One region of the Bacillus sp. N12A5 genome, then DNA from elsewhere that is predicted to be linked to it. Evidence: riboswitches for the same ligand, from Rfam matches in the RefSeq annotation. Region 1 holds a riboswitch; each other region holds the start of a gene.

Region 1 (4,513 bases):
ATTGCGCTCTGCTCCGGTGAAAGAAGCCCGGCAGAAAAAAGCGGCCGGCGAGATCACAGCGGAACAGCTGCGTGATGTCGAAAACCAAGAAATCACCCGCATTGTGGAAAAACAAAAAGAAATCGGCCTTGATGTGGTAACAGACGGGGAATTCCGCCGTTCATGGTGGCATTATGATTTTCTGGAAGGGCTCGACGGCGTGGAACCATTCATTCCGGCTGAAGGGATTCAGTTCCATCATGCCAAAACAAAAGCACGCAGCATCAAGGTGACGGGAAAACTCGATTTTACGAGCCACCCAGCACTTGCCGATTATCAATTTTTACATAAGATTGCCGGCGGGGCGACACCCAAGCTGACGATTCCGAGCCCGAATATGCTGTTTTTCGGTGAAAAGGCTGATAAGGGGATTTATGATGACCAAGAGGAATACTTTCATGACCTGGCCCAAGCGTACAAAAAAGCAATCAAAGCCTTCTATGACGCTGGCTGCCGTTATCTTCAGCTTGATGATACGTCATGGTCTCTCTTCTTTGAAGAAAAAGGCAGAGAGGTTGTCCGGGCGCTCGGCGGCGATCCAGAAACATTGCCTGCCTTGTTTGCCAAAACGATTAACGATGCAGTGGCAGACCGGCCTGATGATTTAGCAATCACGATGCACATTTGCCGCGGCAACTTCCGTTCAACTTGGGCGGCATCTGGGGGCTATGACGCTGTTGCAGAAACGATTTTGGACGGCTTAAACCTGGACGGCTTGTTCTTGGAATACGATGATGACCGCTCTGGAAACTTTGATCCGCTCCGTTATGTGAAACGCAAAGATCTGCAAATCGTGCTCGGCTTGATCACATCAAAATACGGCGAGCTCGAAAATCCTGACGATGTGAAACGCCGAATCAATGAAGCGGCGCGCTTTGTCAGCTTGGATCAGCTGTGCCTCAGCCCGCAGTGCGGTTTCGCCTCTACAGAAGAAGGAAACCTTTTGACAGAGGAGCAGCAATGGGCAAAGCTTCGCCATGTCATCGACATCGCCAACGATGTGTGGAGATAATCTATCATTGACAGAAACAGAAAATGTGTGAATAATAGATACTATCAGAAAATTTCATAAAAAGGTTTTCCTTATCAAGAGAGGTGGAGGGACTGGCCCTGCGATACCCGGCAACCGCTGTTTAACAGAATGGTGCTAAATCCTTTAGAGCAATAATTGCTCTTGAAGATAAGGTTGAGATTGTCACACAAGCTCTTCCTTATCCAAAGGAAGAGCTTTTTTATACTCGAATGGAAAGAAGGAATGGACAACATGTCACAACAAACAACACCCGCAGAACAACAATCACTTCAAAGAAAAAAACCGCCGTTTCGCGCGGATCAAGTCGGGAGCCTGCTGAGATCTGAGCCCGTCAAAAAAGCACGGCTGCAAAAAGCGGCTGGCGAAATTACGGCTGAACAGCTCCGCCAAATTGAAGACGATGAAATCACCCGCATTGTGGAGAAACAAAAGGAAACCGGCCTGAACGTCGTGACTGACGGTGAATTCCGCAGAGCGTGGTGGCATTTTGATTTCTTAGAAAATCTGGATGGCGTTGAGCCGTTCACTCCTGAGCACGGCATTCAATTCCATAATGTGCAGACTAAAGCACGCGGCATCAAAGTCACAGGTGATATCGACTTTTCAACTCACCCAATGCTTGAAGATTACTCATTTCTCCACAGCATTGCCGGTGATGCGACGCCAAAGATGACGATCCCAAGCCCGAATATGCTGTTTTTCCGCGGCAAGCTAGAAAAGGCTTCCTATAAAAATGACTATCACCTTTTCCAGCACGATGTATCCAAAGCATATAAAAAGGCGATTCAAGCGTTTTACGACAGAGGCTGCCGCTACCTCCAGCTTGATGATACGGCATGGGCTGTTTTCTTATCTGAAAAAGGCTTAAAACAAATCGAAGCGTTTGGAACAACGCCTGACGAGCTTCGCCAGCTATTTGCGAAATCCATTAACGACGCGATTGCTGACCGTCCGGATGACTTGACGGTAACCATGCATATTTGCCGCGGCAACTTCCAGTCCACTTGGACAGCTGAAGGCGGCTATGACGCAGCAGCCGAAACTATTTTTGACGGCTTGAACCTGGACGGGCTTTTCTTAGAGTATGATGATTCACGCTCAGGCGGATTTGAGCCGCTCCGGTATGTGAAGCGCTCTGACCTTCAGCTTGTCCTTGGTTTAGTGACATCTAAATTTGGTAAGCTTGAACATCCGGACGATGTGAAACGCCGTATTGAAGAAGCATCCCGTTATGTGAGCTTAGACCAGCTTTGCCTCAGCCCTCAATGCGGATTCGCTTCCACTGAGGAAGGCAACAAGCTGACTGAAGAACAGCAATGGGCGAAGCTTCGCCACGTGGTTGAGATCGCTAACGATGTGTGGAAATAAGCAAAGAAAAAACACACTTGATTCCCTAACGGAGCAAGTGTGTTTTTTCTATCATTGTGCAGTGTAGCCCCCATCAAGGACGACAGCCTGCCCAGTGACGCCCTTCGCCTTCTCGCTTGCCAAAAACACGGCATAATCCGCAATTTCCTTGACGGAAAGCAGTCGCTTTTGCGGCACAAGCGGAAAAATGACTTGTTCAAGTACAGAGTCGTAAGGGACATTTCTCGTTTTCGATAGATCGCTAAGCTGATTGCGTACAAGCTGGGTATCGACATAACCCGGGCAGAGCGCATTGACTGTAATGCCGTGGGGCGCGCCTTCCAGCGCCCCGACTTTTGTGAGTCCAATGACGCCGTGCTTGGCGCTATTGTAAGCGGATTTCCCTGCAAAGCCAACTAATCCATTAACAGACGCGATATTAATGATTCTGCCAAACTGCTGTTTTTTCATGATCGGAAAAACATGCTTCATTGCGATGAAGGGCGCCGTCAGCATGACCTTGATCAGCTGTTCAAAGGTTTCTGTCGGAAACTCTTCAATCGGGGCGACGTGCTGAATACCGGCATTGTTCACCAAAATATCCAAGCGCCCGTACCGTTTTTGGATGGCGTTCACCGTGTCAGCGACTTGCGCTTCCTTTGTCACATCACACGGGATGGCCACCGCGTCAAATCCTTCATCTGCAAGCTTGGAGACTGCCTTTTCGCACGCTTTCTGATGGAGATCTGAAATGATGACGCTGGCGCCTTCACGGGCGAATTCCCTCGCGATTTCGAATCCGATTCCGCCGGCTGCCCCTGTTACCAAGGCGACTTGTTCGTTCATGTCAAACACCTTCCCATTAAGAATTTTGTTTGAGCACAGACTGGCTTACCGCGAAATCAGCTTCTGTTTTTTCATAAACCTCTTCAATGGTGACACCTTCCTGAAGCTCCGTCAGCGTCATGCGGCCGTTAACAAAATCAAACACTGCCAAATCCGTAATCAGCCTGTGCACGACTTGCTGGCCTGTCAGCGGAAGCGAGCATGTTTTTCTCACCTTTGACTCGCCATGTTTATTGACATGCTCCATGATGACAACGATCCGTTTCGCACCGTTGACGAGATCCATGGCGCCCCCCATCCCTTTTACCATTTTGCCGGGGATCATCCAATTGGCCAAATCACCCTGCTCCGAAACCTCCATGCCGCCGAGAATAGCCAGATCGATATGCCCGCCTCGTATCATTGCGAATGATTCAGCACTGTCAAAATAGGAAGCGCCCGTCACTTCAGTGATCGTTTCCTTCCCAGCATTGATCAAATCCGCGTCTTCCGTTCCTTCCAGAGGATAGGGGCCGATCCCGAGCAATCCGTTTTCTGACTGAAGCATGACGTGAACGCCATCGGGGATCTCATTTGCGACAAGCGTCGGCATTCCAATCCCAAGATTCACATTCATGCCATCCTTGATTTCTTGTACAGCGCGTTTAACCATTCGTTTTCTCGCTTCCTTCATTTCGCTTCACCCTTTCCCGCCGCTTGCCGAACTGTTCGTTTTTCAATCCGTTTTTCTTGGCTCGCGCCACGCACCACATGCTGTACATAAATTCCCGGTGTATGGATGTGATCTGGATCGAGCTCTCCTGCGTCCACGATTTCTTCCGCCTCGGCAATCGTAATCTTGCCTGCCATCGCAGCAACGGGATTGAAATTTCTCGCCGTTTTCCGAAAAATCAAATTCCCCATGGTGTCCGCTTTCCACGCTTTAACGATCGCCACATCGCCAGTAATGCCTCGCTCCAGTACATACGTCCGGCCGCCGAACGTTTTATGCTCTTTTCCCTCGGCTATGGAGGTGCCGACGCCTGTCGCCGTATAAAATCCCGGTATGCCCGCGCCGCCTGCACGAATTCTCTCAGCGAGTGTTCCTTGGGGTACAAGCTCGACCTCAAGCTCTCCGCTTAAAAACTGCCGCTCAAAAATTTTATTTTCACCGACATAGGATGCGATCATTTTCTTGATTTGCCTGTTAGCCAAAAGCAAGCCGAGCCCCCAGTCATCGACCCCGCAATTGTTGCTGACAACGGTTAA
Region 2 (4,513 bases), on a different contig from region 1:
ATTGTATTATAAACATCAGAACCCTTCCTGACAGCGACCGATCCTGCAACAATATGAACGCGATGTTTTTTTGCCGTTTTCTTCAGCCAGCTCTTAGCAGAACGCCCATCTTCATCAGCAAGCTCATCAAGGTTAGACAGGTCATATCCGGTCGTCCATAATTCAGGCAGAACAAGAACATCAGCATGTTTGCTTTCCTTTTCGATGAAAGATTCAGCCTTTTTTATATTTTCCGAAGGTTTACCATATGAAATATCAAACTGAAGACAAGATATCGTCCATTTCATCTTTTAACACCCCAAATTTTTCTTTACTTTTTTCATTTAACCATATATGATGATGGACTATCATTTCAAGATTTTTTTAGAAGGTGAGAATAGATGAAATTTGAACAGTCTCAGATATTGAAGGAATTGCCTAAACAATTCTTCGCTTCTCTGGTGCAGAAAGTGAACCGAAAGCTCGCAGAAGGACACGACGTCATCAATCTCGGACAGGGAAATCCGGATCAGCCGACTCCGGGACATATCGTCGAGGAAATGAAACGAGCCGTTGCTGATCCTGAAAATCATAAATATTCGTCTTTTCGCGGCTCATACAGACTGAAGTCAGCAGCGGCAGCATTTTATAAAAGAGAATACGGCATTGATCTTGACCCTGAAACTGAAGTCGCTGTTTTATTCGGCGGTAAAGCCGGTCTTGTCGAGCTCCCGCAATGCTTATTGAATCCCGGTGATACGATTTTAGTGCCGGATCCCGGCTATCCTGATTACTGGTCAGGTGTCACACTCGCGAAAGCGAAGATGGAGAGGATGCCGCTCGTAGAGGACAGGGCGTTTCTTCCTGATTACAGCAGCATCGGCGCTGAAGTGAGGGATCAGGCGAAACTGATGTATTTAAATTATCCGAATAATCCGACTGGAGCAGTTGCTACTTCTGATTTTTTTGAAGAAACCGTGCGTTTTGCGAAAGAAAACAGGATCTGTGTCGTTCACGATTTTGCTTATGGCGCTGTAGGATTTGACGGCTGCAAGCCTTTAAGTTTTTTGCAGGCTGAAGGTGCGAAGGATATCGGAATTGAAATATATACGCTGTCAAAAACATATAATATGGCAGGGTGGCGGGTCGGCTTTGCTGTCGGAAACGCTTCTGTCATTGAAGCGATCAATCTTTATCAAGACCATATGTTTGTCAGTCTTTTCAGAGCGACTCAGGAGGCTGCAGCGGCGGCACTGTTAGCTGATCAAACGTGTGTGGCGGAGCAAAATGCCCGTTATGAGAGCAGGCGAAGCGCTTGGATTGCAGCATGCCGGGAAATCGGCTGGGATGTAACAGCTCCGGCGGGTTCATTTTTTGCATGGCTGCCTGTGCCTGAAGGCTATACTTCTGAGCAGTTCTCAGATCTTTTGCTGGAAAAAGCGAATGTAGCGGTTGCCGCTGGAAACGGCTTCGGTGAATATGGCGAGGGCTACGTCAGAGTCGGACTGCTGACAAGTGAAGAAAGACTCAAGGAAGCGGCTTATCGAATTGGGAAACTGAACCTGTTTACCCAAAAAAGCATTGACAAGATCTTATAACGGTGGGATAATTCAAAATAATTTATAAAATCTATATTTTCTTATCAAGAGCAGGCAGAGGGACGAGCCCGATGAAGCCCGGCAACCGACTTATAAAGCACGGTGCTAATTCTTGCAGCTAGCGGCTGAGAGATAAGATTCGGACGTGAAACGAAACCTCTTTAGACGCGATTGCAGTTTGAAGAGGTTTTTTATATGGACGAAAATGAAAGGAGCTCTGGCATGAGTGAGTTATTAGCAACATATCTCCTGACAGAACCGGGATCCGATACAGAGAAAAAAGCAGAACAGATCGCAACAGGATTGACAGTAGGCTCCTGGACTGATCTGCCTCTGGTAAAACAGGAGCAATTGCAAAAGCACAAGGGGCGGGTAATAAAGGTTGAGGAGAGAGAGGGAACAAATCAAGCAGTGATCACAATTGCCTATCCTGAAATCAATTTCTCTCAGGATATCCCGGCTTTGCTGACAACAGTGTTTGGCAAGCTGTCGCTGGACGGAAAAATTAAATTAATCGATCTTCACTTCTCTGAAGCGTTTAAACGCACGCTGCCAGGGCCGAAGTTTGGCATATACGGCATTCGGAAGCTGCTTGGGGAGTTTGAGAGGCCGCTGTTAATGAGCATTTTTAAAGGGGTTATCGGAAGAGACCTGAGTGATATTAAAGAACAGCTCAGACAGCAGGCCCTTGGCGGAGTTGACTTGATTAAGGATGATGAAATTTTCTTTGAGACAGGTCTGGCGCCTTTTGAAACAAGAATTACAGAGGGAAAGCAAATATTGAGAGAAACGTATGAGCAAACCGGACATAAAACGCTGTATGCTGTGAATTTGACTGGACGTACGGCTGATCTGAAAGATAAAGCGAGACGCGCCGCCGAATTGGGAGCGGATGCGCTTTTGTTTAATGTCTTCGCTTACGGCTTGGACGTCATGCAGAGCCTTGCGGAAGATCCTCAGATCTCAATCCCGATTATGGCGCACCCAGCGGTCAGCGGGGCATTTACATCCTCGCCGTTTTACGGCTTTTCTCACGCTCTATTGCTAGGAAAATTAAACCGGTATTGCGGTGCTGACTTCAGTCTCTTTCCGTCTCCGTACGGTTCGGTTGCGCTTCCAAAAGAGGATGCGCTGGCGATTCATGAAGAATGTGTAAGAGAGGATGCTTTTAACCAAACATTTGCTGTTCCGTCCGCAGGCATTCATCCCGGTATGGTTCCGCTTCTCATGCGGGACTTCGGCATAGATCATATTATTAACGCCGGGGGAGGCATACACGGTCATCCGAACGGCGCCCAAGGCGGAGGCAAAGCGTTCAGAGCCATTATTGATGCAGTCTTAGAAGCCCAGCCGATTGATGAAAAAGCCGAACATTGCAAGGATCTGAAGCTTGCGCTAGAGAAATGGGGAAAGGTTGAAGCGGTATGATGACTCGAAAGCCTTTAATTATTTGCGATTTTGACGGAACCATTACGATGAATGACAACATTATAAGCATCATGAAAACATTCGCTCCGCCGGAGTGGACGGCATTAAAAGACGGCGTGCTGTCCAAAACGCTGTCCATTAAGGAAGGTGTCGGACAGATGTTCGGCCTTTTGCCAAGCCGTTTAAAAGACGAGATTACAAGATTTGTATTGCAAGATGCAAAAATCAGGGAAGGCTTTCGGGAATTCGTAGCGTTTGTCAAGGAGAATGAGATTCCGTTTTATGTCGTAAGCGGAGGCATGGACTTTTTTGTATATCCATTGCTTGAAGGCATTGTGGAGAAAGACCGCATTTATTGCAACCATGCTTCCTTTGACAAAGACTATATTCATATTGACTGGCCTCATTCATGCAAGGGGACGTGCAGCAATCAATGCGGGTGCTGCAAGCCGTCGGTGATACAAGAGCTTTCTGAACCGAACCAATATATCATCATGATCGGTGATTCGGTTACGGATGTAGAGGCGGCAAAGCTGTCGGATCTTTGTTTTGCAAGGGATTATTTATTAAACGAATGCCGGGAGCATCACCTGAATCATCTCCCGTATCAGGATTTTAATGAGATTAGAAAAGATATTGAGAACGTCACGGAGGTACAGAAATGGCTGCAAAACAAAAGCGCTGGCAAGAGCTCGCTAAAGTAAAACGGGAATTGGCTGAACGAGATTGGTTTCCGGCGACTAGCGGCAATCTGTCTATTAAGGTTTCTGATGAGCCTTTAACATTTCTCGTAACTGCAAGCGGAAAAGATAAACGAAAAGAAACGGATGAAGATTTTCTGCTGGTGGATCAAAATGGAGAGCCTGCCGAAAACGGACATTCTTTGAAACCGTCAGCGGAAACGCTCTTACATACACACTTGTACAATAAAACAAATGCCGGATGCTGCCTGCACGTCCACACGGTAAACAATAATGTGATCTCAGAGCTATATGGAGACCGAAAGAAAATCACCTTCAGAGGCCAGGAAATTATAAAAGCGCTCGGCCTGTGGGAAGAGAATGCAGAAGTGACCATTCCGATCATTGAAAATCCGGCTCATATTCCGACGCTCGCGGCACTGTTTGCCGAAGAGGTTTCAGAAGATTCAGGAGCTGTTCTGATCCGAAATCACGGTATTACCGCTTGGGGGAGAACGGCATTTGAAGCAAAAAGAGTGCTTGAAGCATATGAATTTTTGTTCAGCTACCATTTGAAATTGAAAACACTCCAGCATCAGCTGGTTAAATAAAAGGAGGAACTTAAATGGCAACTATTCGAATTCATGATGAGGCGAATACAACGATTGAAAATCAAGAGGAAGTAGCAAGCTTTCTAGATAGTCAAGAGGTTATTTATGAGCAGTGGGATATTGCGAAGCTTCCGGAACAGCTCTCTGAGAAATATGATCTGACCGAAGAAGAAAAACAGCAAATTCTTGATACCTTTGAAACTGAAATTAAAGATAT
Region 3 (4,513 bases), on a different contig from region 1:
CGGTCTCGGAGTCGACCTCGTCAATGTTCATGCGGCCGGAGGCAAAAAAATGATGCAAGCAGCTCTGGAAGGCTTAGAAGAAGGGACGCCGGCCGGAAAAAAACGCCCGTCACTTATCGCGGTCACCCAGTTGACAAGCACATCTGAACAAATCATGAAAGCTGAATTGCTGATCCAAAAGCCTCTGATCGACACGGTTGTGCACTACAGCAAATTGGCGGAAGAAAGCGGCCTGGATGGAGTGGTCTGCTCGGTTCATGAAGCAGAAGCCATTTATCAGGCGGTATCGCCTTCATTTCTGACTGTCACTCCGGGCATCAGGATGTCAGAGGACGCTGCGAATGACCAAATCCGTGTAGCGACACCTGCAATAGCGAGAGAGAAAGGGTCATCAGCGATTGTAGTAGGCCGCTCGATTACAAAAGCGGCAGACCCAGTAAAAGCCTATGAAGCTGTCAGACTCGAATGGGAGGGAATCAAATCATGAAACAAATCATCGCAAAACATCTATTAGACATCCAAGCTGTATTTTTACGCCCGAACGAGCCATTTACATGGGCAAGCGGCATATTATCGCCAATCTACTGTGACAACCGCCTTACGCTATCTTTCCCGGAGGTCAGAAATGATGTCGCCTCAGGCATCAGCAAGCTGATCGAAGAGCATTTTCCTGAAGCTGAAATGATTGCGGGAACAGCAACTGCCGGTATTCCTCATGCTGCTCTGGCGGCTGACCGATTGAATCTTCCGATGTGTTATGTAAGGAGCAAGCCGAAAGCACACGGGAAAGGCAATCAGATTGAGGGGGCTGTTCAAGAAGGCCCAAAAACGGTCGTCATTGAAGACTTAATCTCAACAGGAGGCAGCGTGCTTGAAGCTGCGGCAGCTTTACAAGCGGCTGGCTGTGAAGTGCTTGGTGTCGTCTCGATCTTTACGTACGGGCTGCCTAAAGCACAGGAAGCGTTTGCGAAGGCGGAACTGCCATACTACTCATTAACTGATTATGATACTTTGACAGAGGTCGCCCTTGAAAACGGAAATATTCATTCGGACGATCTAGAAAAGCTTAAAACGTGGAAACAAAATCCCGAGTCAAAAGATTGGTTTAAAAAATAAAAAATAAATTTTAGTGATGTACAGGGGCGTTAAAGCCTTGCTGTACTTGAAAACAGGCCATCCGGCCTGTTTTTTTATTAATCCTATAAAAAAAGTCGGGTTGACTTATGTTAGAATTGTGCTAAAATTTACTACAAATCTAAAAACTTATCAAGAGCGGCTGAGGGACTGGACCTATGAAGCCCGGCAACCTGCACAGTGTGTAAGGTGCTACTTCCAGCAAAATGAATTCCATTTTGAAAGATAAGGGCGCCATGCAGTTCCTGTCTTTCTTTCCGCCGGATTGAAAGTTTTTTATTTTAAGAGGAAAAAAGGCTGTTTGCATAACACAGCCCGCATCACATTACAATTTGGAAAAGACAACCGGCAGAAAGCTACTGTTTGTTTGTCTCCGAAAGGAGGAAAGAAGAAATGTTAACGTACGATAATTGGGAAGAACCAACCATTACATTTCCGGAAGACGATCCTTATAAAGGAGCGCTGTCAGTTTTAAAGTGGGCATACGGCCATTACGGCAATCAGCTAGTTTATGCCTGCAGTTTCGGAATTGAAGGAATCGTTTTGATTGATTTAATTTATAAAGTGAAAAAAGACGCAGAGATTGTGTTTCTTGATACAGGACTTCATTTTAAAGAAACCTATGAAACGATTGAACGGGTAAAAGAGCGCTATCCGGGCCTTAACATCATCCTGAAAAAACCAGATCTGACCCTTGAGGAGCAAGCCGAAGAATACGGTGACAAACTGTGGGAAAGAGAACCGAATCAGTGCTGCTATCTGAGAAAGGTCGTTCCTTTAAGAGAGGCGCTTTCTGGACATCCGGCCTGGCTTTCCGGCCTGCGCCGCGATCAAGGGCCGAGCCGTGCCAATACGAATTTCTTAAACAAAGATGAAAAATTCAAATCAGTAAAAGTATGTCCGCTTATCCATTGGACTTGGAAAGACATTTGGAGATACACATCTCGTAATGAGCTGGACTACAATCCGCTTCATGACCAAGGATATCCAAGCATTGGCTGCGCGCCTTGCACGGCTCCTGCTTTTACTGCAGAGGATTTACGCTCAGGCAGATGGAATGGTATGGCGAAAACAGAATGCGGACTGCATGAATAAGGAGCTGCAAAATGGAACTAGCCGCTATTTTATTTAGCTTGTTTTTCGCAATGAATATTGGTGCAAGCGGCGCTGCGGCTTCGATGGGAGTTGCTTACGGCTCTGGAGCCATCAAAAAGAAAACCTACGCTTTGATCATATGTGCAGTTGGTGTGCTGGCCGGGGCGGTCATTGGCGGAGGCGAGGTTGTAAAAACCATCAGCTCCGGCATTATCCCCGAGCAGACGATTACACTGCCGATTGTTTGCATCATTATTGGAGCCGCTGCGCTGTCGCTCTTTACGGCTAATCTGCTCGGCATTCCTTTGTCGACAAGTGAAGTAACAGTCGGCGCGGTTGTCGGAGTGGGAGTGGCTTACAAAGTATTGTTTGTGAACAATCTTCTGGTCATTGTGGCGTTTTGGGTTTTTGTCCCGCTGTTTGCTTTCGGCTTTACCTATTTGGTTTCAAAGCTGTTTAGTTTTTTAAAGATTGAAATTAAGTCTGCTAAAAAGCAAAAAATCCTCGGCATTGTTTTGTTAGTTGCCGGATTTTTCGAAGCATTCTCTGCCGGCATGAATAACGTGGCCAATGCTGTTGGCCCGTTGGTAGCGGCGGGTGTGCTTGATGTCGCAAAGGGAACTTTGTACGGGGGAGCTTTTGTTGCTCTTGGCGCGCTGTTATTAGGCCGGCGTGTGTTAGAAACAAACGGAAAGAAAATCACGAGATTCTCAAAAGGGGAAGGCATTCTCTTATCCGGTACAGGAGCGGGTCTGGTGATCATCAGTTCAGTATTTGGGATGCCGGTGCCCTTGGCGCAAGTCACGTCATCGTCTATTATCGGAATAGGCATGGCCAAAAACGGTCCGAACGTGTTCCATAAACAGGTTGTTCAAACGATGCTGAAGGTATGGATTGTATCGCCGTTTTTATCTTTATCGATTTCTTATCTGCTTGTATCATTGTTTTTAAAAGCGGATTATTATTCAATCTTTATCATGGTAAGCGTGCTTTTAGCGGCGGGCGGTGCGGTCAGCCTGACGAAGGCCATACGTAAAGAGAGACGCTCTGTCCACGAACAAGGCGGGGGAATCTGATCATTAATCTGAGTAATTTTATATGTTAAATAGGAGGAGATGGATAGTATGAGCTTAGCACCACACGGAGGAACATTAGTAAGCAGAGTAGATGAATCGTATAATGTAAGCAGTATTCAAAAAGAAATCGAACTTGATTTGATTTCTTTTGCAGATTTAGAATTAATCGGAATCGGTGCGTACAGCCCAATCGAAGGTTTCTTTAATGAAAAAGATTACGTATCTGTTGTCGAAAACATGCGTCTTTCTTCCGGTGTTGTCTGGTCTCTTCCGATCACGCTTCCGGTGAACGCGCAAAAAGCAGCGGAACTGTCAGTCGGTGAAACGGTCAAGCTGACGTATGAAGGAGAAACATACGGTGTTATCCAAATTGAAGACCTGTATGTGCCTGACAAACAAAAAGAGGCTGTTAATGTGTATAAAACGGATGATCAGGAACACCCGGGTGTTAAAAAGCTGTTCAGCCGCGGCGATACATATGTCGGCGGACCGATCACATTGATTAAAAAAGCTTCAAAACAGTTCCCAGAGTTTACGTTCGAACCGGCGGAAACAAGACGCCAGTTTGCGGAAAAAGGCTGGGAAACCATTGTCGGTTTCCAAACAAGAAACCCTGTTCACAGAGCGCATGAATATATTCAAAAAACTGCTCTTGAAACAGTAGACGGCTTGTTTTTGAACCCGCTGGTAGGCGAAACAAAATCTGATGACATTCCAGCTGATGTTCGCATGGAAAGCTACCAGGTGCTTCTTAACAATTATTACCCGAAAGAGCGCGTATTTCTCGGTGTCTTCTTAGCGGCGATGCGTTATGCAGGGCCGAGAGAAGCAATTTTCCACGCGCTTGTCAGAAAGAACTACGGCTGCACGCATTTCATCGTCGGCCGCGATCACGCAGGTGTAGGTGACTATTACGGAACATACGAGGCACAGGAGCTTTTTGATACTTTTAAACCTGAAGAACTCGGCATTACACCGCTGAAATTCGAGCACAGTTTCTTCTGTGAAAAATGCGGAAATATGGGAACAGCGAAAACTTGCCCTCATGGCCGAGAGCATCACGTCATTTTATCAGGCACGAAGGTAAGAGGCATGCTGAGAGACGGTGTGCTGCCTCCTGCAGAATTCAGCCGCGCAGAGGTCGTAGAAGTGTTAATCAGAGGGATGAAGAAAAAAGAAGAAGCAGGTGTATCTTAAGGGGGACTGGC

The links. A riboswitch is a leader RNA that binds a small molecule or an ion and turns the genes downstream of it on or off. The one in region 1 is predicted to bind S-adenosylmethionine.
Region 2: it holds a riboswitch for S-adenosylmethionine, as region 1 does, so the genes downstream of both, mtnW (2,3-diketo-5-methylthiopentyl-1-phosphate enolase) here and MOC09_RS18590 (5-methyltetrahydropteroyltriglutamate--homocysteine S-methyltransferase) in region 1, are expected to answer to the same signal.
Region 3: it holds a riboswitch for S-adenosylmethionine, as region 1 does, so the genes downstream of both, MOC09_RS05030 (phosphoadenylyl-sulfate reductase) here and MOC09_RS18590 (5-methyltetrahydropteroyltriglutamate--homocysteine S-methyltransferase) in region 1, are expected to answer to the same signal.

Annotation. Positions count from the first base shown of each region.
Region 1 covers NZ_JALAMR010000021.1:45,412-49,924, forward strand. The annotation lists gene MOC09_RS18585 (5-methyltetrahydropteroyltriglutamate--homocysteine S-methyltransferase) at 1-1,051, shown strand, start outside; SAM riboswitch class I at 1,120-1,226, shown strand; gene MOC09_RS18590 (5-methyltetrahydropteroyltriglutamate--homocysteine S-methyltransferase) at 1,304-2,440, shown strand; gene MOC09_RS18595 (3-hydroxybutyrate dehydrogenase) at 2,492-3,265, opposite strand; gene MOC09_RS18600 (CoA transferase subunit B) at 3,282-3,938, opposite strand; gene MOC09_RS18605 (CoA transferase subunit A) at 3,935-4,513, opposite strand, start outside.
Region 2 covers NZ_JALAMR010000002.1:386,642-391,154, forward strand. The annotation lists gene MOC09_RS02395 (carbon-nitrogen family hydrolase) at 1-287, opposite strand, end outside; gene mtnE (methionine-glutamine aminotransferase) at 381-1,577, shown strand; SAM riboswitch class I at 1,616-1,716, shown strand; gene mtnW (2,3-diketo-5-methylthiopentyl-1-phosphate enolase) at 1,800-3,005, shown strand; gene mtnX (2-hydroxy-3-keto-5-methylthiopentenyl-1-phosphate phosphatase) at 3,002-3,709, shown strand; gene MOC09_RS02415 (methylthioribulose 1-phosphate dehydratase) at 3,667-4,296, shown strand; gene mtnD (acireductone dioxygenase) at 4,311-4,513, shown strand, end outside.
Region 3 covers NZ_JALAMR010000003.1:354,560-359,072, reverse strand. The annotation lists gene pyrF (orotidine-5'-phosphate decarboxylase) at 1-487, shown strand, start outside; gene pyrE (orotate phosphoribosyltransferase) at 484-1,116, shown strand; SAM riboswitch class I at 1,261-1,366, shown strand; gene MOC09_RS05030 (phosphoadenylyl-sulfate reductase) at 1,528-2,229, shown strand; gene cysP (sulfate permease) at 2,241-3,305, shown strand; gene sat (sulfate adenylyltransferase) at 3,354-4,502, shown strand.